DNA from 2 places in the Paraburkholderia caledonica genome. Region 1 is predicted to be linked to the other one. Evidence: riboswitches for the same ligand, from Rfam matches in the RefSeq annotation. Region 1 holds a riboswitch; the other holds the start of a gene.
What was found. Region 1 has a riboswitch for glycine ahead of gcvT (glycine cleavage system aminomethyltransferase GcvT). Riboswitches for the same ligand answer to the same signal wherever they lie in the genome.
Positions count from the first base shown of each region.

Region 1 (9,418 bases):
GAGTCCTGAAACGCGGTGTGTACGCCAATCGATGCGTGCGTCGCACCCGGGCCTCGCGTGACGAGCGCGACGCCCGGGCGCCCGGTCAGCTTTCCGATCGCTTCCGCCATGTTCGCGGCCGCCGCTTCGTGACGGCAGACAATGGTCTGGATGCGCTCCGTTTCGTCGTGCAATGAATCGAGCACGGCGAGAAAACTCTCACCGGGCACGCAGAAGACACGTTCGACACCGTGTGTGAGCAAAGCGTCGACAACAAGGCGCGCGCCAGTGGTTCGAGCGGCGGCAGTATCGGAAACGGGAGCATTCGGCTGCGACATTGCGATGAGGCCTCCAGACAGTGCATGAGTGCGGTTGCGTCGGTATCGACTGCGTGATCGGCCGACCGGCGCCCCGACAGCTTACGCTGGGAGCGCACCCGGTGTCACGGCGCAGCGCAACGGGCGCTCACACAACGGGCGCGGCTAGCAAACATGCAAACGTGCAAACAAAAAACGCGGACCCTGGGGCCCGCGTCTCGTTCACTTCGCAACACGCCGCGTTGCCGATCAACGATCGGCAACGGACATCCTGCAGTCAAGCATCAACATTCGACGATATTCACCGCCAGACCGCCGCGCGACGTTTCCTTGTACTTCGTCTTCATATCCGCGCCGGTTTCGCGCATGGTCTTGATGACCGAATCGAGCGACACGTAATGACTGCCGTCGCCGCGCAGTGCCATGCGCGCCGCGTTGACGGCTTTCACCGACGCCATTGCATTGCGCTCGATGCACGGAATCTGCACCATGCCGCCGACCGGATCGCACGTCAGCCCGAGGTTGTGCTCCATGCCGATTTCCGCCGCGTTTTCGACCTGCTTCGGCGTGCCGCCCATCACGGCGGCGAGTGCGCCGGCAGCCATCGAGCAGGCGACGCCGACCTCGCCCTGGCAGCCGACTTCGGCGCCGGAAATCGACGCGTTCAACTTGTACAGAATGCCGATCGCAGCCGCCGTCATCAGGAAGTCGATCACGCCTTGCTGGTTCGAGCCGGGCATGAATCGCGTGTAGTAATGGAGCACCGCGGGAATGATGCCGGCGGCGCCGTTGGTGGGCGCGGTGACGACGCGGCCGCCGGCCGCGTTTTCTTCGTTGACCGCGATTGCGTAGAGATTGATCCAGTCGATCATCGACAGCGGATCGCGCAGCGCAAGCTCGGGGTTGCCCGATAGCGCTCGATACAGCTGCGGCGCGCGGCGCTTCACCTGAAACGGGCCGGGCAGGTTGCCGTCCGCGTCCGGATTGTTGATGCCGCAGCCTCGCGACACGCATGACTGCATCACGTCCCAGATTTTCAGAAGGCCTGCGCGGGTCTCTTCTTCGGTGTGCCAGACCCGCTCGTTTTCCCACATCAATTGCGCGATGCTTTTGCCGGTCGATCCGCACAGCGCGAGCAATTCGTTGCCGGTGCGAAACGAGTGCGGCAATTGGTCGACGGCGGCAAGAACCTTGGTATTCGGTGCGCCGGCCGTCACCACGAAGCCGCCGCCCACCGACAAATACGTCGATTCGCGCAGCGTCTCGCCTTGCACGTCGAACGCGCGCAGCTTGAGCCCGTTCGGATGTTCGGGCAGCGCTTGCCGGTAGAACGAGATGTGATCCTTTTGCACGAACGGCACTTCATGCGTGCCGAGCAGTGCAAGCTTGCGCGTGGTGCGCACGGCTTCTAGCCGTTGCGCGATCGTGTCGGGGTCGACCGTGTCGGGTGCGTCGCCCATCAGACCGAGCATTACGCCGCGATCCGTGCCGTGCCCTTTGCCTGTTGCGCCGAGCGACCCGTAAAGATCCGCTTTCACCGACGCGGTGTTCGGCAGCAGCCCATCGCGTTCGAGCCCTTGGGCGAACATCAGCGCCGCGCGCATCGGCCCGACCGTATGCGAACTTGACGGACCAATGCCGATTTTGAAGAGATCGAACACGCTGACTGCCATTACTGCTCCCTGCTGATGAAAGTTGGTTTAGCGCGCCGGCATCGGCAAACACACGGCGAGCCACGCGGGTGGCGTCGGCGCGAGCCGCAGCGCAATCGGCGTATAGCGTCCGTCGAGACGCGCCGCCAGATGAAACAGTTCCGTCGCGTTCTTCGGGTCCCACTGACCCGAGTAGCCGGGCAAGCCGGCTTCGCGACGTTTTGCGTCGAATGCGACGCTCGAATGCACGAATTCTTCATGCGTCTTGCTGCCCTCCGCGTACGGCGAGAGCCAGTTCAGCGCGGCTTGCAGCGACGCGCCGTTCGCGCCCTTCTCCGGCAGCCAGTTGCGGTTGTGGCGGCGGGCGGCGAGCGCGGCGGTGACGAGCGGCTGCAGATCGTAAGTGACATAGTGCAGCGCGTCACGTTCGCTGAAATCGATCGTGGAGCCGTCCGGCTCGATGTTGTCGCCAATATGCTCGGCAAAGAGACGCTGCGCCGCATTGATCATTTTGCGGTTGTCGAGCGTGAAAGCCGCCATGGCTATCAGTTTGATCCGGTGACTTTGCCAGTTGTTCCGGTAAGTGCCTTTCAAAGGACGCGGCTGGTCGTCGATGTCGGCGATGTAGCCGTTCGCGAGCTTCGTCAGAAACGCCATCGACGCGTTACGCGTTTTCACAGGCAGCGCACTCGCGGTCATGTCGTACGCGAGGATCAGCCCTTCGAAGTGCGTTTCGTCGATTGGATTGAAGCTCGGCTGATAGGTCGTGACCCACGCGTACAGCAAACGGTCGACGAGCTTCAGATACCGGTCGTCGCTGGTGGCGCGCCATGCGAGCGCCGCGTCCCGCAACAGGTCGAGATCCTTCTCGGCTTCGACGCTCTGATCGTAGATGCCCTCATGCGGCAGCGTGCCTTCCGTGTGCAGTTTGCCTAGCGCGTGAGGCTTGTCGTTCAGATGCGCGAGCACATTGCTCACCAATGCCTTGACGCCGGGATCGGCATTCGTGCGCTCGCTGGTTTGCCAGGCGGGCGCTGCGCAAAAATTCATTGCCGCCTGCGCATGGCGAAGCGGCAGCAACACGGCTGCGCCGGCAAGCAGGCATGCGTATGCGTGCCGCCACGTTGGGACTCGCGTTGCCCCGGCCGGGCTTTGCATCAATCGCACCTTTCGCACCATGCGAAACTCCTCGTTGGGCTGATTCGGTGTGTGATGTTAGCCGTTTGCAGCCTCCAGCGACAGAACCGCGCACCGCACGCTACGGGCTGCGGGCGGCGCGCGGCGACGGCCGGGTGTTACTCGTAATCCGCAACCGGCACGCACGAGCAGAACAGGTTGCGATCGCCATAGACGTTGTCCGCGCGGCCGACCGGCGGCCAGTACTTCTTCGCGATCAGCGTGGGCAGCGGATAGGCGGCGGTTTCGCGCGCGTACGCATGCTTCCACTCGTCCGCGATGACGACTGCAGCCGTGTGCGGGGCGTGCTTCAGCGGATTGTCTTCCCGGTCCGAGCGGCCTTCTTCCACAGCGCGAATTTCGTTACGGATCGCGATCATCGCTTCGATGAACCGGTCGAGTTCTTCCTTCGATTCCGATTCGGTCGGCTCGACCATCAGCGTGCCCGGCACCGGAAAGCTCATGGTGGGCGCATGGAAGCCGTAGTCGGCGAGGCGCTTCGCGACGTCGTCCACAGTGATGCCGCTGGTTTCCTTGATCGGACGCAGATCGAGAATGCACTCATGCGCGACGAGTCCGCCCGGGCCCGAATACAGCACCGGATAGTGCGGCGCGAGTTTCTTCGCGACGTAGTTCGCATTGAGGATCGCGGTCTCGGTCGCGGCGGTGAGGTTTTTCGCGCCCATCATCGCGATGTACATCCACGAGATCGGCAGGATCGACGCCGAGCCGTAAGGTGCGCCCGACACTGCGCCAATACCGTTGGGCGCGCGTTCGTAGCCCGACGAAATCTGGTTCGGCAGGAACGGCGCGAGATGCGCGCCGACCGCAACCGGACCGACGCCCGGTCCGCCGCCGCCGTGCGGAATGCAGAACGTCTTGTGCAGATTCAGGTGCGAGACGTCGCCGCCGAACTGGCCCGGCGCGGTCAAGCCGACCATCGCGTTCATGTTCGCGCCGTCCACATAGACCTGGCCGCCGCGCGCATGCACGATCTCGCAAATTTCGCGGACGTTCTGTTCGAACACGCCATGCGTGGACGGATACGTGATCATGATCGCCGCGAGCTTGTCGGCGTGCTGGTCGGCCTTCTTCTTCAGATCTTCGACATCGACGTTGCCTTGCGCGTCGCACGCGACGACCACGACCTGCATGCCGGCCATTTGCGCCGACGCCGGGTTCGTGCCGTGCGCCGAAGCGGGAATCAGGCAGACGTTGCGATGCGCTTCGCCGCGCGACGCGTGATATGCGTGGATGATCAACAGGCCGGCATATTCGCCCTGCGAGCCCGCATTCGGTTGCAGTGAAACCGCTGCGTAGCCGGTTGCGGCGACCAGCATTTCTTCGAGCTGATCGATCATTTCGCGATAGCCGACAGTTTGCTCAGCCGGTGCGAACGGATGAATCTGGCCGAACTCGGGCCACGTGACCGGCAGCATTTCCGACGTCGCGTTCAGCTTCATCGTGCACGAACCGAGCGGGATCATCGACCGGTCGAGCGCGAGATCCTTATCCGACAAGCTGCGCAGATAGCGCAGCATTTCCGTTTCCGAATGATGACGGTTAAATACGTGATGCGTGAGATACGCGCTCGTGCGTTCGAGCGCAGCCGGCACCGAGGCCGTGCTGGATGCCGTGATCGCGGCGTCGAGCGTGTCGACTTGCGGCGCGTCTTTCGCACCCGCGGCTTGAGCGAACACAGCCAGCAGATCGCCGAGATCGCGGCGCGATGTCGTTTCGTCGATCGACACACCGACTTGCGTGTCGCTCACGCGGCGCAGATTGATGCGCTTCGCTTTGGCCGCGTCGTGCAACGCTTGCGTGCGTGCGCCGGTGTCGAAAGTGAGCGTATCGAAGAACGTTTCGTTGACGAGCGTGTAGCCAAGCTGCTTCGCGCCTTCCGCGAGCAACGCGGCGATGCGGTTCACGCGCAACGCGATCGTCTTGAGACCGCGCGGGCCGTGGTACACCGCATACATGCTGGCCATGATCGCGAGCAGCGCTTGCGCCGTACATACGTTCGACGTCGCTTTCTCGCGACGAATGTGCTGTTCGCGCGTTTGCAGCGCGAGACGCAGCGCGGGATTGCCTTGCGCGTCGACGGTCACACCGACGAGACGGCCCGGCATCTGGCGCTTGAATTCGTCGCGCACGGCGAGGTAGGCCGCATGCGGGCCGCCGAAGCCGACCGGCACACCAAAGCGCTGCGTGTTGCCGACGGCCACGTCCGCGCCCCACTCGCCCGGCGGCGTAAGGACGGTCAGCGCGAGCAGGTCGGCGGCGACCACCACGTGGCCGCCCGCTGCGTGGATCGCCTCGGTCAGCGCGCGATAGTCCCGCACGTCGCCGTTCACGCCCGGATATTGCAGCAGCACGCCGAATGCATTTGCGTTCGCGGCTTCCGCTGCGGGGCCCACTTTCACTTCGATGCCGACCGGCGTGGCGCGCGTTTTCACCACTTCAATGGTTTGCGGCAGAACGTCGTCGGCGACGAAGAATACATTCGACTTCGGCTTGCCCACGCGTTGCAGCAGCGTCATTGCTTCGGCTGCGGCGGTGGCTTCGTCGAGCAGCGACGCGTTCGAGATCGCGAGACCTGTCAGATCGACGATCATTTGCTGGAAGTTCAGCAGCGCTTCGAGGCGGCCCTGCGAGATTTCCGGCTGATAAGGCGTGTACGCCGTGTACCACGCGGGATTCTCGAGCACGTTACGCAGGATCACCGTCGGCGTGTGGGCGTTGTAGTAACCCTGCCCGATGTACGAGCGGAACACCTGGTTCTTGTCCGCGAGTTCGCGCAGCGCGGCGAGCGCTTCTGCTTCGCTCTTAGGCTGTGCGAAGGGGCCGAGCGGCAGCGGTTCGGTGCGGCGGATCGTCTTTGGAATGACGGCGTCGATCAGCGCGGCGCGCGACGTGAAGCCCAAGGCTTCGAGCATCGCTTCCTGGTCGGCCGCATCCGGGCCGATATGCCGTTCAGCGAAGGCGTCATGCACTTCGAGCGCGGCGAGCGAGAGAGGAGTGCGGTTCATCAGACGATCCGGGTGTTCGAGCTTCATGGTGTTCCTGGCGGTGCGGCTGTCCGTGCTGGACCGTTCGAAACCTGGCGCTGTGCGCAAGGTCTCTTGGAGGAGCATCCCCAAAGGGATTTTCTTCAGGGCGCGGTCCCGTGTGTTTCACGAGGGACGCGCCGCACCTGTCGGGTTATATAAAAGTGAATCAGGCGCCGATCGACTTCGAGTACGCGTCGGCGTCGATCAAACGATCCTGCGCTGCGTCCGAGGCCGGCTTGATCTTGAAGAGCCAGCTTTCATACGGGGCGCTGTTGACCGAATCGGGCGTGTCGGCAACGGCGGTGTTCGCTTCAATGATTTCGCCGGAAACTGGCGCGTAAATGTCCGAAGCGGCTTTGACCGATTCGATCACGGCGACGGTATCGCCGGCCGTGACGGTCTTGCCCAGTTCCTGTACTTCGAAGAAGACGATGTCGCCGAGCGCTTCCTGCGCGTGGTCGGTGATGCCGACCGTCAGCGTGCCGTCCGCCTCGGTGCGGACCCACTCGTGCGATTCGGTGTATTTCAGATCGGCCGGGATGCTCATCGGATGCTCCTATGCGGTGTGATTCGATATGGACTAAAAACTGGGAAAAGGACGCACGCGCCGGCTGCTAACAATGGTTCAACTCACTGCGAGTACTTTGCCATTGCGCACGAACGGCAGTTTTACCACGCTTGCGGGCACGGATTTGTCACGAATCTGAACATGAACCGTGTCGCCCGGTTGCACGCCTTTCGGCACCCGCGCGAAGGCGATGGATTCCTGCATGGTCGGGGAGAAGGTGCCGCTGGTGATTTCGCCTTCGCCGTGCGGCGTGACGACCTTCTGATGCGCGCGCAGCACGCCTGCGGCCTTGCCGTTCTCCTTCAGCAGGATCAGACCGACGAACGCTGCGCGCGAGCCGTCCGATTCCAGCCGACTCCTGCCGACGAAGTCGCGCGCGGAAGTCAGGTCGACGGTCCACGCGAGGCCGGCGTCGAGCGGCGAGATGTTGTCGTCCATATCCTGGCCATACAGGTTCATGCCGGCTTCGAGACGCAGCGTGTCGCGCGCGCCGAGACCCGCCGGGCGCACGCCCTGTGCTTGCAGCGCGTTCCACAACGCGACGACGTGATCGGCCGGGACGATGATCTCGAAGCCGTCTTCGCCGGTGTACCCGGTGCGTGCAACGGTCAATTCGCCGAACGGTGTCGATTCGACGCGCGCGGCGTTAAAGGGCTTGAGTGTTTCGGTGGCAGAGCGGATGGCCGGTACGGTTTGCCAAACCTTCTCACGCGCGTTCGGACCTTGCACGGCGACGATCGCGAGATCGCGGCGCGGCGTGATGGTCAGACCGAAGCCGCCTTCGTTGAGCTGCTTGAACCACGCGATGTCTTTGTCGGCGGTGCCCGCGTTGACCACCACGCGGAAATGATCTTCGCCGAAGTAATAGACGATCAGGTCGTCGATGACGCCGCCGTCCGCGTTCAGCAGGCACGAGTACAGCGCGCGCCCAGGCGTTTGCAGCTTCGCGACGTTGTTGGCGAGCGCATGCTCGAAGAACCCGCGCACGCGTTCCCCGGTGAAGTCGATGACGCACATGTGCGAGACGTCGAACATGCCGGCGTCGGTACGCACCGCGCGGTGTTCGTCGATCTGCGAGCCGTAGTTGACGGGCATGTCCCAGCCGCCGAAATCGACCATGCGAGCGTTGAGCGCGCGATGGGTGGCGTTGAGCGGAGTGTGTTTGAGTTCGGTCATGGGGCCTCGGGCGTCTCGCGAAACAAAAAAGGCCATGCAGAGCCGCGCCTCGCGGCCTGCTGGCTGCGAGCGTGGTTCTGCATGGCCCCTCTGTCCTCGATACCTGAGAGATTGCGCTGCCGCGGCGACGTTGATTCGTCACGGCGGAACGCGCGCCCCTTCGGTGGGCAGCTTGCCGGATCTGCACGACATTGCGATGCAGACGGCTACTGCCGCTCTCCAGAGTGCGAAAAACGGCGCCTTGATGTTGCGTGTGTTACGTGGCGGCCGGTCTTTCGACGCGTTCGGTCCTTTTGCCTGAGAGTTTGCGGGTGTGCCCCTTCGGCGGCGCGGCCTGCGAAAATCAGCGGCCCGCGCGCTCTCCCGACGCGTGCGGCGAATGTACGCGAGGGCCGGAGGCTTGTCAAATGAACGGTTTATTCGCCGTCATTCGTCCTCGTTCGCCCTGATTCGTCCTTACTCTCCGATCGCATGCGCCGCGCCGTCCAGTTCCTGGTTCAGCACGCGCTGTTCGTCGGGGGATAAGCCGCCGCCATGTTGCCCGGCCATTTCGTGCGCCTCGCGCCGGATCACATCCAGCCGATGATGCAACGCATCGCCTTGCGGCGGCGGGTAATAGCCTTGATTGACGCGATTGTCGATACGGCGGCTCAGATTGTCGATGCGGCCGTCGACCTGATGCAGGCGTTTATCGGCGATCTGTTGCGGGCTTGGGCGCGGCGCCGGCTCGGTCTGCGGTGCTACCACACAGGCGGCGAGCGAACTCAGTAATGCGCATGCGGCGAGGGCGCGGATGGGACGTGACATGAACTCTCCGTGAAGTCGTTGTGGTTTTGCGGTGCTACAGGCGTAGCAACGGATCACGGCAGACGAGCGCTGACCCGGACGGCCCGCTCTTTTGTAACGTTATATTGCTTTCCGCTTTGTCAGCATTGCCGGCGCGGCACTTTGCGCCGCGCCGGCAACACCTGAATAGCCTGTACCGCCGTTCAACGAACCCGCTGGAACGGCAGGCGGACGCCTTCGTCGGAACTGCGCGCCGCCAGTTCGATGATGGTCATCACGTCGACGGCATCTTGCGGGCTCACCGGAAATTTCACGCCGTGCTGGATCGCCTCGGCGAGCGCGATGTAGAAGCCCGCATAGTCGCCATTGCGCGTCGGCAATTCGCGCTCCACTTCGCGGTCCCCCTCCAGCACGCGCAACGTGCCGGCGGCATTGCCCGCCGCGAAGCCCTCGTCGCCCGGACGCAAGCCGGCTTTCAACTGGTCTTCCTGCGTGTCGAGACCGTACTTCACGTAACTGCCGCGCGTGCCGTGAATGGCGAACCTCGGCGCGACGATCGCCGTCAGCGCGCTGGCGTGCAACACGACTTCGAACCCGCCGTAGCCCAACTGGATATGCACGTAGTCAGGCGCGCTCGCGTCATCGCGATGTGTGCGAACGGTCGCGGACACGGTCTGCGGCGCGCCGAACAACGCCAGAGCCTGGTCGATCAGG
Region 1 covers NZ_KB911036.1:577,556-586,973, forward strand. Annotated here, with positions in the region: gene H281_RS0112450 (thiamine pyrophosphate-binding protein) at 1-317, opposite strand, end outside; gene H281_RS0112455 (L-serine ammonia-lyase) at 581-1,969, opposite strand; gene H281_RS0112460 (alginate lyase family protein) at 1,997-3,127, opposite strand; gene gcvP (aminomethyl-transferring glycine dehydrogenase) at 3,244-6,180, opposite strand; gene gcvH (glycine cleavage system protein GcvH) at 6,341-6,721, opposite strand; gene gcvT (glycine cleavage system aminomethyltransferase GcvT) at 6,800-7,918, opposite strand; glycine riboswitch at 7,999-8,151, opposite strand; glycine riboswitch at 8,194-8,293, opposite strand; gene H281_RS0112485 (hypothetical protein) at 8,375-8,725, opposite strand; gene H281_RS0112490 (oxidoreductase) at 8,908-9,418, opposite strand, start outside.

Region 2 (9,418 bases), on a different contig from region 1:
TCCGCGCCACAGCACCGGCGCGCCATGTTCCATGCGCCTTCGATCAACGCCGGGGCCGATGCGTCATCCGTAACCAGCACGCTCGTGTAGTCGCCGCCTTCGGGTCCGAGCGGCACGAGGTACGTCCATAACGCACGCTTGACTGTTTCGAGCGGCCAGATCATGACAAGCTGCCCGTCTTCGCGGCAGACGATGCATTTGAGCATGCGTCCGTGCGGCTTCGACACATGCTGCCATGCGAGCCAGCAGTAACTGAACGATTGATAGTAGTAGCCTTGCGCGCGCGTCCACAGCGCGTCCCATTCTGGCTGCAGCGCGCGGAATTGCGCTTCGTCGGTGATGATGTCGTAGCGCCGAGTACGATGCGTGGTCTCGTTCATGCGGTCTCACAGAGTGCAGGATACGGTTGGCGCTTTTGCACCCGTGTTGCTGAGCGCTGTACGGACCGGGCGCAAGCGGCCGCCCGGGTTCAAGCAGGTATGGCGGGTATCGCTGGTATTGCGAGCATGCACCGCACGCCTCACAGCGTGTGTGCGGGGCCGCACGCTGCGTGGGTCGTGAGTGCGCCGCGAGCATGGGACTACGCGGACCATCAGGACCAGTACGGACCATACGGGCCATGCAGCAGGAATGCGACCGAGCCATTTCTCTCCCGCTGCTAAGAATCGGCCAAATGCTTCGTTGCTCGCGGCGCGTGTCATGCCGTACCGTTGACGGATTGCGCATTGCGCGCCTCACTACGGAGAATCCATGTCCGCGCCCACATCGCATGCCGACCCGGCCTCTGCGGCCGGCATTGCCGACGCCGCCCAGCTTTTCGACGACAACGCGCTGACCCGCCGTTTCGCGCCTGTCTTCGCACGCATCGCGCAAGGCGCGGTGCACCGCGAACGCCATCGCGAGCTAGCCTACGAACCCGTGCAATGGCTGCGTGAAGCCGGCTATACGAAGCTGCGCGTGCCCAAACAATATGGGGGCGAAGGCGTGTCGTTGAGCGAATTTCTCGCGCTCGTCACACGCCTTGGCGAAGCCGACTCGAACCTGCCGCAGATTTTGCGCGTGCACGGCGGCTTCATCGAATCGCTGCTGGAATATGGCGACGACGCGCTATGCGACCGCTGGCTCACCCGCGTCGCGCAAGGGCAGATAATCGGCGGCGCAGTGGCCGAGCGCACGGCCGGCACGAACAACAGTGTGCGGTTGACGCAATCCGCCGGCGCGTGGCATCTGGACGGAGAGAAGTACTACACCACGGGCACGCTATACGCGGATTGGGTGGACGTGACCGCGTACGACGGACAAAGCGACGTGCGCGTGCTGGTCGCCGCCGACACGCCGGGCCTCGAGCGTATCGACGACTGGGACGGTTTTGGCCAGCGTCTGACGGGCAGCGGCACCGCACGCTTCAATCATGTACCTGTCACGCGAGAAAACGTGTACCGGCGTTACGACGCGTCGGCGCCGCGGCGCAACAGTGTGCTCACCTCGTACTACCAGGCCCTGCACGTCGCGAATCTGGCTGGCATCAGCCGGGCCGCGCTGCGCGATGCAGTGGCCTTTACGCAGGCTAAGACGAGAACCTTCGGTATCCCAGGTGAATCGAGTCCACGCGACAATCCGCTCGTGCATCGCGTGGTCGGCCGGCTTGCGAGCCTCGCCTATTCGACGCAAAGCGTTAGTGCGTCGCTCGCGCGGGCCATCGACGAAGTATTGGTCGCGCGACAGGAAGGACGCACCACCGAAGACACCTACATTCGCCTCGACATTCAGACCTTTCAGGCGCAGCAGATCGCGATCGAGCAAACCTTGCAGGCCGCCACGCTGCTGTTCGAAGTAGGCGGCGCATCCGCGACCAGTGAAACGCGGCGCTTCGACCGCTACTGGCGCAATGCGCGAGTGCTCGCGTCGCACAACCCGGCGATCATTCGCGAGGCCGCCATCGGCGACTTCTACCTGAATGGCAAAGCGCACAACGAGCGCTTCGCCGTTGCCCGGCCGACAGCCGTGGCCGCATGACCGGCAGCGCGCCAGGCCGCGCTTTCATGTGGCACAGTAGCGTCAGTGCATGCGCGCGGCGCGCGGCACGCAACTGCCCTGACGAGCCCCATGAAGAATCTGCCAGCCTATGAGCCGCCAGTCGATGAACAGCAACTGTTGCTGAAATGGATCCGGCGAGCGCGCGAATCGCAAATGAGCCACTACGACATGGCCGATCTGTTGTCCGCACGTGATCGTAAGCTGGGCTGGCTCGTTACCGTGCTGGCTGCGTTCGTGGGCACGGCGGTGTTTGCATCGCTGAACACGAACGCGGTCTCACTGGAGATCAGGATTCTGGTCGGCCTCGTGAGCGTGATCGCCGCGGTGTCGTCGGCGTTGCAGACGTATATGCGTTATGCGGAGCGCGCAGAAAAACATCGCGCCGCAGGCGCGCGTTATGGCGCGGTGCGGCGGCGGCTCGAATCGGTTTTTGCGGGCGACGCCGACGCGCGCGACGGCCACTATCTGACCGCGATTCGCGACGAACTCGACCGGCTTGCACAAGACTCGCCCAATGTGCCGCCGCGCAACTTCTACCGTACTCAGCGAGCGTTATCCGCAGATCCGCGGCGCGGCGCCGAAACCTGAGCGGCCGGCGTCAGGCGTCGAGATCGTTCGCGTCGATGCCTAGCTCGGCTGCCATGCGCCGTACCACTCCCTGAAGACGGTTGACCTGATCGGCAAGCCGTTTCTGCTCGGCCTTCACCGCTTCGAACGTGGACAGCGGCACGGTTTCGTCCTCGCCGCCGCCCGACTGCGCGAACTCGCTCAGGTTCACTTCGCCGCATAGCAGATGCATCCATCTGTTTTCGCGCTCGCCAGGCGTGCGAGGCAGTTTGACAACACGCGGCGGATCGTTCGCGGCGAGTTCGTCGAGAAACGCCTCGACCGACGAGATATCGGCAAAGCCATGCAAGCGCGCGCTGTTCAGGCGCAACTCCGCCGCCGTCTGCGGGCCGCGAAGCAACAATGTGGTCAGCAACGCGGCGGACTGGCTCGGCAGACCGAGCACGCGATTCATGTTGTGCTCGAAGCGCGGCACACGGCTGCTACTGCCTTCCATCACGAGGCTTAGCCGTTTCAGACCGTCGAGCGCCGTTAGTACTTCTGCCTCGGTCGCGTTCATGACAGGCGAGCGGCCGGTCTTCTGATTGCAGCCCAATGTCAGCGCATTGAGCGAGAGCGGATAACTGTCGGGCACCGTGTGCTGTTTTTCGACGAGCACGCCAAGCACGCGCCCCTCGAGCAGGGTCAATGCGCGGATGGCAGGACGGGACGGAGCGTCGGGAGTCGAGTTCATTTGATGTAGCGGCATGTGCCGGTGTGGTCGTGGATAACACGCCTTACCATCGCTCTGCGAGGCGGCACTTTTCTCCTGGTGGGCACTATGATAAACGGCCCGCGCCTTGACGACGTATGAATCGCCGCGACGGACTGCGGCGCGTAAGCGGGCGCTGGGCACGAGGCCTGCTTTCTCATCGTCTTTCTCGACACGGAGTGTTTAATGCCAATGCGTTCACAGTCGGTCCTGCGCGTGAGCGCTATCTCGCTCGCGGTGGGTGCCGTTTGCCTGCTCGGCGCCTGTGCGCTAAACCCAGGCGGCAAGAGCGGCAATGCGAGCGTGCCCGAGCCCGCCAAGCCGGTCGACCTCGGGCGCTATCTGGGCCGCTGGTACGAACTGGCACGCTACGAAAACCGCTTCGAAAAAGGCTGCGAGGCGGTGACCGCCGACTACGCCGCGCGTGAAGACGGCCTGATCGACGTGACCAACAGTTGCCGCAAGGGTGGCGTTGAAGGCCCGCTCGACGCCTCGAAGGGGCGCGCCAAGGTGGTAGCCGGATCGAACAACGCGAAGCTGAAGGTGTCGTTCTTCGGCCCATTCTTCGTCGGCAATTACTGGGTGCTGGATCACGCCGACGACTACAGCTGGTCGATCGTCGGCGAACCGAGCGGACGCTACCTGTGGATTCTGACGCGTGAAGCGAAACCGGTCGCCAGTGTGAAAGACATGTTGATCGAGCGAGTGCGTGCGCTTGGCTACGACACGTCGATGTTGCGCATCACGCAGCATACGTAACGCGCCAGAAAACACTTGCCGGAAGAAATTTTGCCCGGTATCGTCGTGGCGTTCTGCAAAGCAGCGCGGGAGAGATCGTCTGAAGCCAGGGCGACGCCGACGGAGCAACCGCCCCGGAAACTCTCAGGCAAAAGGACCGCGCAGCAGGAACATCTGGAGAGCGGCGCCGCGCGCGCCCACCGAAGGGGATTCCCGCGCACATACAGCGCTTTCGCGCAGCGCGGGAAGAAACTCTCAGGTACATGGACAGATGGGGCATCGGCACCGGTTTCGTACGAAATCGAACCCGGTGATGCTCAACTACTCTGGACCATGTCATGTCACGAATCGCCATTATCGGCGCCGGCATTACCGGCGTCACGACCGCGCACGCCCTCGCCCAATGCGGCCACCACGTCACCGTGTTCGAACGTCACCGCTATGCAGCGATGGAAACCTCGTTCGCCAACGGAGGCCAGCTGTCCGCCAGCAATGCAGAAGTGTGGAATAGCATGGCCACTGTTCTGAAAGGCCTGCGCTGGATGTTCATGCGCGACGCCCCGCTGCTGCTCAATCCCGTGCCCACGTGGCACAAGTATTCGTGGATGGGCGAATTCCTGCGGCAGATTCCCCACTACCGCGCTAACACCGTCGAAACGGTGCGGCTTGCCATCGCCGCGCGCGAGCATCTGTTTTCGATCGCCGAACAGGAGGGTATCGACTTCGATCTTGAACGGCGCGGCATTCTGCACGTCTACAAGACGCGCAAGGAGTTCGACGCGGCGGCCAAGGTGAATGACCTGCTGCGCGAAGGCGGACTCGAGCGCAGCGCGGTGACGGCGAGCGAAGTGCAGCGCATCGAGCCCACGCTGCACGGCGATTTTTACGGCGGCTTTTTCACGCCGTCCGATTCGACAGGCGACATCCACAAGTTCACGCGCGGTCTCGCCGATGCATGCGTTCGCCACGGCGTGCAGTTTCATTACGATGCGGAAATCATGTCGATCGAGCAACCCGCCGAAGGTCGCTTCTCGCTCACTGCCCACCTCGAAGGCGAGACGCAGCGCTTCGGGTTCGAGCGGATCGTCGTGTGCGCCGGCGTAAAAAGCCGTGATTTTGCGGCGATGCTCGGCGATCACGTGAACGTGTATCCGGTCAAAGGCTATTCGATCACCGTTTGTCTCGACGATGCAACGAGCAGGCAGCGTGCACCGTGGGTCAGCCTGCTCGACGACAGCGCGAAGATCGTGACAAGCCGGCTCGGCGCCGACCGTTTTCGCGTCGCGGGCACGGCGGAGATCAACGGCTTCAATCGCGATATCCGCTCCGCCCGGATTGCTCCGCTAGTAGACTGGACGCGGCGGCATTTCCCCGAGGTATCGACCGCGCGCGTCATTCCGTGGGCTGGCTTGCGGCCGATGCTGCCGAGCATGCTGCCCAAGGTCGGGCGCGGAAAACGGCGCGGCGTGTTCTACAACACGGGGCACGGCCATCTGGGCTGGACGCTGTCGGCCGCAACGGCACAGGCGGTGGCGCGCGCGATTGAGTAGCGTGCCGCCACGAAGACGCGGCATCTGCTAGTGTTGTGCAATCCGAGTCTTGACCTTGAAAACCATGGCTCATTCGGGCTTTCCCAATCCGGACAGCGCCGTCCCCGACGGCGCGGACGGCGCGCGTCTGAGCGACGAGCAGATTGGCGAAGAGGCGACGCGGCGGCTCGCATGGGACGCCGCGGTTCCTGAACGTACGATCACGGTGGAAGTCAGCAACGGGCGCATCGTGCTCAACGGCGAACTCGAACACAACGCCCAGCGAATCGCGGCGCTCGAAGACGTGACGCGCCTGTTCGGCGTCGCGGGTGTATGCGATCGACTGGTCGTGAAGCACCCGTGAGCAGACCAAGATCCAACCGGCTCAACCTCGATCGGCACGCAGCAACGCGCGGCAATGCCTCGCGATCTGCTTCTCTTCTTCGGTATGAAGCACCCTCACCTTGCCCGAGGCGTCGCCTTCATGAAGGCCGAGAAACGACAGCCCTTCGCAGATCCGTTTGCGCATCTGCACGCTGTGTTCGCCGATGCCGCCGGTGAACACCAGCAGATCGATGCCGCCCAGCAAAGCCGCATATCCGCCAATGGTTTTGCGCACCGCGGTCGCGAACGCGTCGAGCGCCAGTGACGCATGCGGGTCGCCCGCCGCCGCGCGTTGTTCGAGCGCCTGCATGTCGCTCTCGCCATCGGCGTAACCGGCCAGGCCGCTGTGCCGGTTCAGCAGCGTTTCCAGCCCGTTTGCGTCTAGCTTCTCCACCCGCATCAGATATAACAGCACGCCCGGGTCGAGGTCGCCGCAACGCGTTCCCATTGGCACGCCGCCGGTCGGCGTCATGCCCATCGACGTATCGACCGAGCGGCCGTCGCGCAATGCGCACACGCTCGAACCGTTCCCGAGATGCGCGCACACCACCCGCGCGGGCAACGTGGCGCCAAGCTGGGCGACGAGCGATTCATACGACAGCCCGTGAAATCCGTAGCGAATCACGCCGGCTTCCGAATAGCGCCGCGGTAACGCGAGTTGCGCGGCACGCGGAGGCAGCGTCGCATGAAAAGCGGTGTCGAAGCAGGCGAAGTGCTGCGCGCCGCCGAAAATCTTCTGCGCTTCATCGATCAGATCGAGCGCGGGCGGAATATGCAGCGGCGCGAAATGCACTGCATCCTGCAAGCGGCGGCGGACCTCCGGCGTCAGCCGCTGATGCGAGCGTAAGTGCGGGCCGCCGTGCACCACACGGTGGCCCACCGCCGTCGGTTGCTCATGATGTTGCTGGGCGAGCACGGTGGAAAGCTTTTGCAATGCGTCGGTTTGCGACTCCAGCACATGCTCCTCCTGGACGAGCACGCGCCCGTCGGGAGCCGCGATCCGCAAGCGGCCGTCGCGGCGGCCGATGCCTTGTGCGCTGCCTTCGAGCAGCAGCGATTCGTCGTCGCCGGAATGTTCGAACAACCCGAACTTCAGCGACGACGATCCGCTGTTCAGCACGAGAATGGTATGCGGCGAAGCGCCGTCCTGAGTGGTCATAACGGGCCTCGCTCAGCTTTTCCACGTCCAGTTGCGGATTTCTTCCTTGTCGATGCCCTCGGCATGCGCGTAATTCAGATGCTCGATAATCTGGCCGCGCAACCATTCCTTCGCATGGTCGCCGACACCGCGCAGCTTCGGCACGCGGTCGATCACGTCGATAGCCAGCGAAAAACGGTCCACCTGATTGATGATCGCGAGTTCGAGTGGCGTGTTGATGTTGCCCTTCTCGTGATAACCGTGCACATGCAGGTTCTCGTGGTTCGTCCGGTTGTAGGTCAGCTTGTGAACCAGCGACGCGTACGAATGGAAATTGAAGATCACCGGCTTGCTCGTCGTGAACAGCGAATCGAAGTCGCGGTTCGTCAGCCCATGCGGATGCGCATGCTCGGGCATCAGCCGGAACAGATCGACCACGTTGACGAAACGGATTTTCAGATCGGGGAAACGCTCCTTGAGAATCTCCACGGCGGCGAGCGCTTCCATCGTCGCGATGTCGCCCGCGCAGCCGATCACCACATCCGGCTCGGCACCCTGATCGGTCGACGCCCAGTCCCAGATGCCGATGCCCTTCGTGCAATGCGTAACGGCTGCATCCATGTCGAGATACTGCAGGTGCGGCTGCTTGTCGGCCACGATCACGTTCACGTAGTCGCGCGAACGCAGGCAGTGATCGGCCACGCTCAGCAGGCAGTTCGCGTCGGGCGGCAGGTAGATTCGCACCACGTCCGGGCTCTTGTTCGTCACCACGTCGAGAAAACCGGGGTCCTGATGCGTAAAACCGTTGTGATCCTGGCGCCATACGAGCGACGTGATCAGCAGGTTGATCGACGGCACCGGCTGACGCCAAGCCAACTCGCGCTTCGCTTTTTCCAGCCACTTCGCGTGCTGGTTGAACATCGAATCGATCACGTGCACGAAGGCTTCATAAGTGGCGAAGAGTCCATGCCGCCCTGTCAGCACGTAACCTTCGAACCAGCCTTCCAGCGTGTGTTCGCTGAGCATCTCCATCACGCGGCCGTCCGCCGACAGCGCGCCGCCGTCCGCGTCGCCGGGGTCGCCCGCCGCGAGCCACGTCTTGCCCGATGCTTCGTAGATGGCAGTCAGCTTGTTGCTTGCGGTTTCATCCGGCCCGAACACGCGGAAGTTCGTCATGTTGTTGCGCATGACATCGCGCAGAAACTCGCCCAGCACCTGAGTCGGCGACGTGTATGCGGACGCGGGCTTTTTCACGTCGACCGCATAGTCGCGAAACGCGGGCATATCGAGCGTCTTGCATAGCGCGCCGCCGTTCGCATGCGGATTGGCGCTGATGCGGCGCGCGCCCTTCGGCGCGAGTTCGCGCAATTCTTCGACGAGGCGGCCGGAAGCGTCGAACAGCGCTTCAGGCTGATAACTGCGCAGCCAGGCTTCCACCAGTTTGAGGCTCTTGCTGTTCGTCACGGGATCGGCAATCGGCACCTGATGCGCGCGCCATGAGCCTTCCACCTTGTGGCCGTCGACTTCCTTGGGACCGGTCCAGCCTTTCGGCGAGCGCAGCACGATCATCGGCCAGCGCGGCCGCGTCGGGTCGTTGTTATCGCGTGCATGTTGCTGGATCGCGCGGATTTCGCCGACGCACTGTTCGAGCGTGGCTGCCATCTGCTGATGCATGACCTCGGGATTGTCGCCTTCGACGAAATACGGCTTGTGTCCGTATCCGGTAAGCAGCGCTTCAAGTTCTTCGCGTGGAATCCGCGCGAGCACGGTCGGGTTCGCAATCTTGTAGCCATTCAGATGCAGAACCGGCAGCACAGCGCCGTCGCGGATCGGATTGAGGAACTTGTTCGAATGCCACGACGTGGCGAGCGGACCGGTTTCGGCCTCGCCGTCGCCGACCATTACCGCGACGATCAGGTTCGGGTTATCGAACGCGGCGCCGTAACCGTGCGACAGGCTGTAGCCCAGTTCGCCGCCTTCATGGATAGACCCGGGCGTTTCGGGCGTGCAATGCGAGCCGATGCCGCCCGGAAACGAAAACTGACGAAAAAAGCGCCGCATTCCGGCTTCGTCTTCACTGCGGTCCGGATAAATCTCCGAATAGTGTCCTTCCAGATAACAATTGGCGAGCGTGGCAGGCGCGCCATGGCCTGGACCCGAGATGAAGATCACATTCAGGTCGAGCTTCTTGATCAACCGGTTCAGATGCACGAGCAGAAAGCTCTGCCCAGGGTCTGAGCCCCAGTGTCCGAGCAAACGATTCTTGATGTGCTC
Region 2 covers NZ_KB911037.1:376,891-386,308, forward strand. Annotated here, with positions in the region: gene H281_RS0114385 (GNAT family N-acetyltransferase) at 1-380, opposite strand, end outside; gene H281_RS0114390 (acyl-CoA dehydrogenase family protein) at 751-2,016, shown strand; gene H281_RS0114395 (SLATT domain-containing protein) at 2,107-2,625, shown strand; gene H281_RS0114400 (YceH family protein) at 2,636-3,337, opposite strand; gene H281_RS0114405 (lipocalin family protein) at 3,542-4,114, shown strand; glycine riboswitch at 4,171-4,263, shown strand; gene H281_RS0114410 (D-amino acid dehydrogenase) at 4,432-5,643, shown strand; gene H281_RS0114415 (BON domain-containing protein) at 5,708-5,986, shown strand; gene H281_RS0114420 (acetate/propionate family kinase) at 6,008-7,165, opposite strand; gene H281_RS0114425 (phosphoketolase family protein) at 7,178-9,418, opposite strand, start outside.
Region 2: linked by a shared signal. The riboswitch ahead of H281_RS0114410 (D-amino acid dehydrogenase) and the one ahead of gcvT (glycine cleavage system aminomethyltransferase GcvT) in region 1 are both predicted to bind glycine.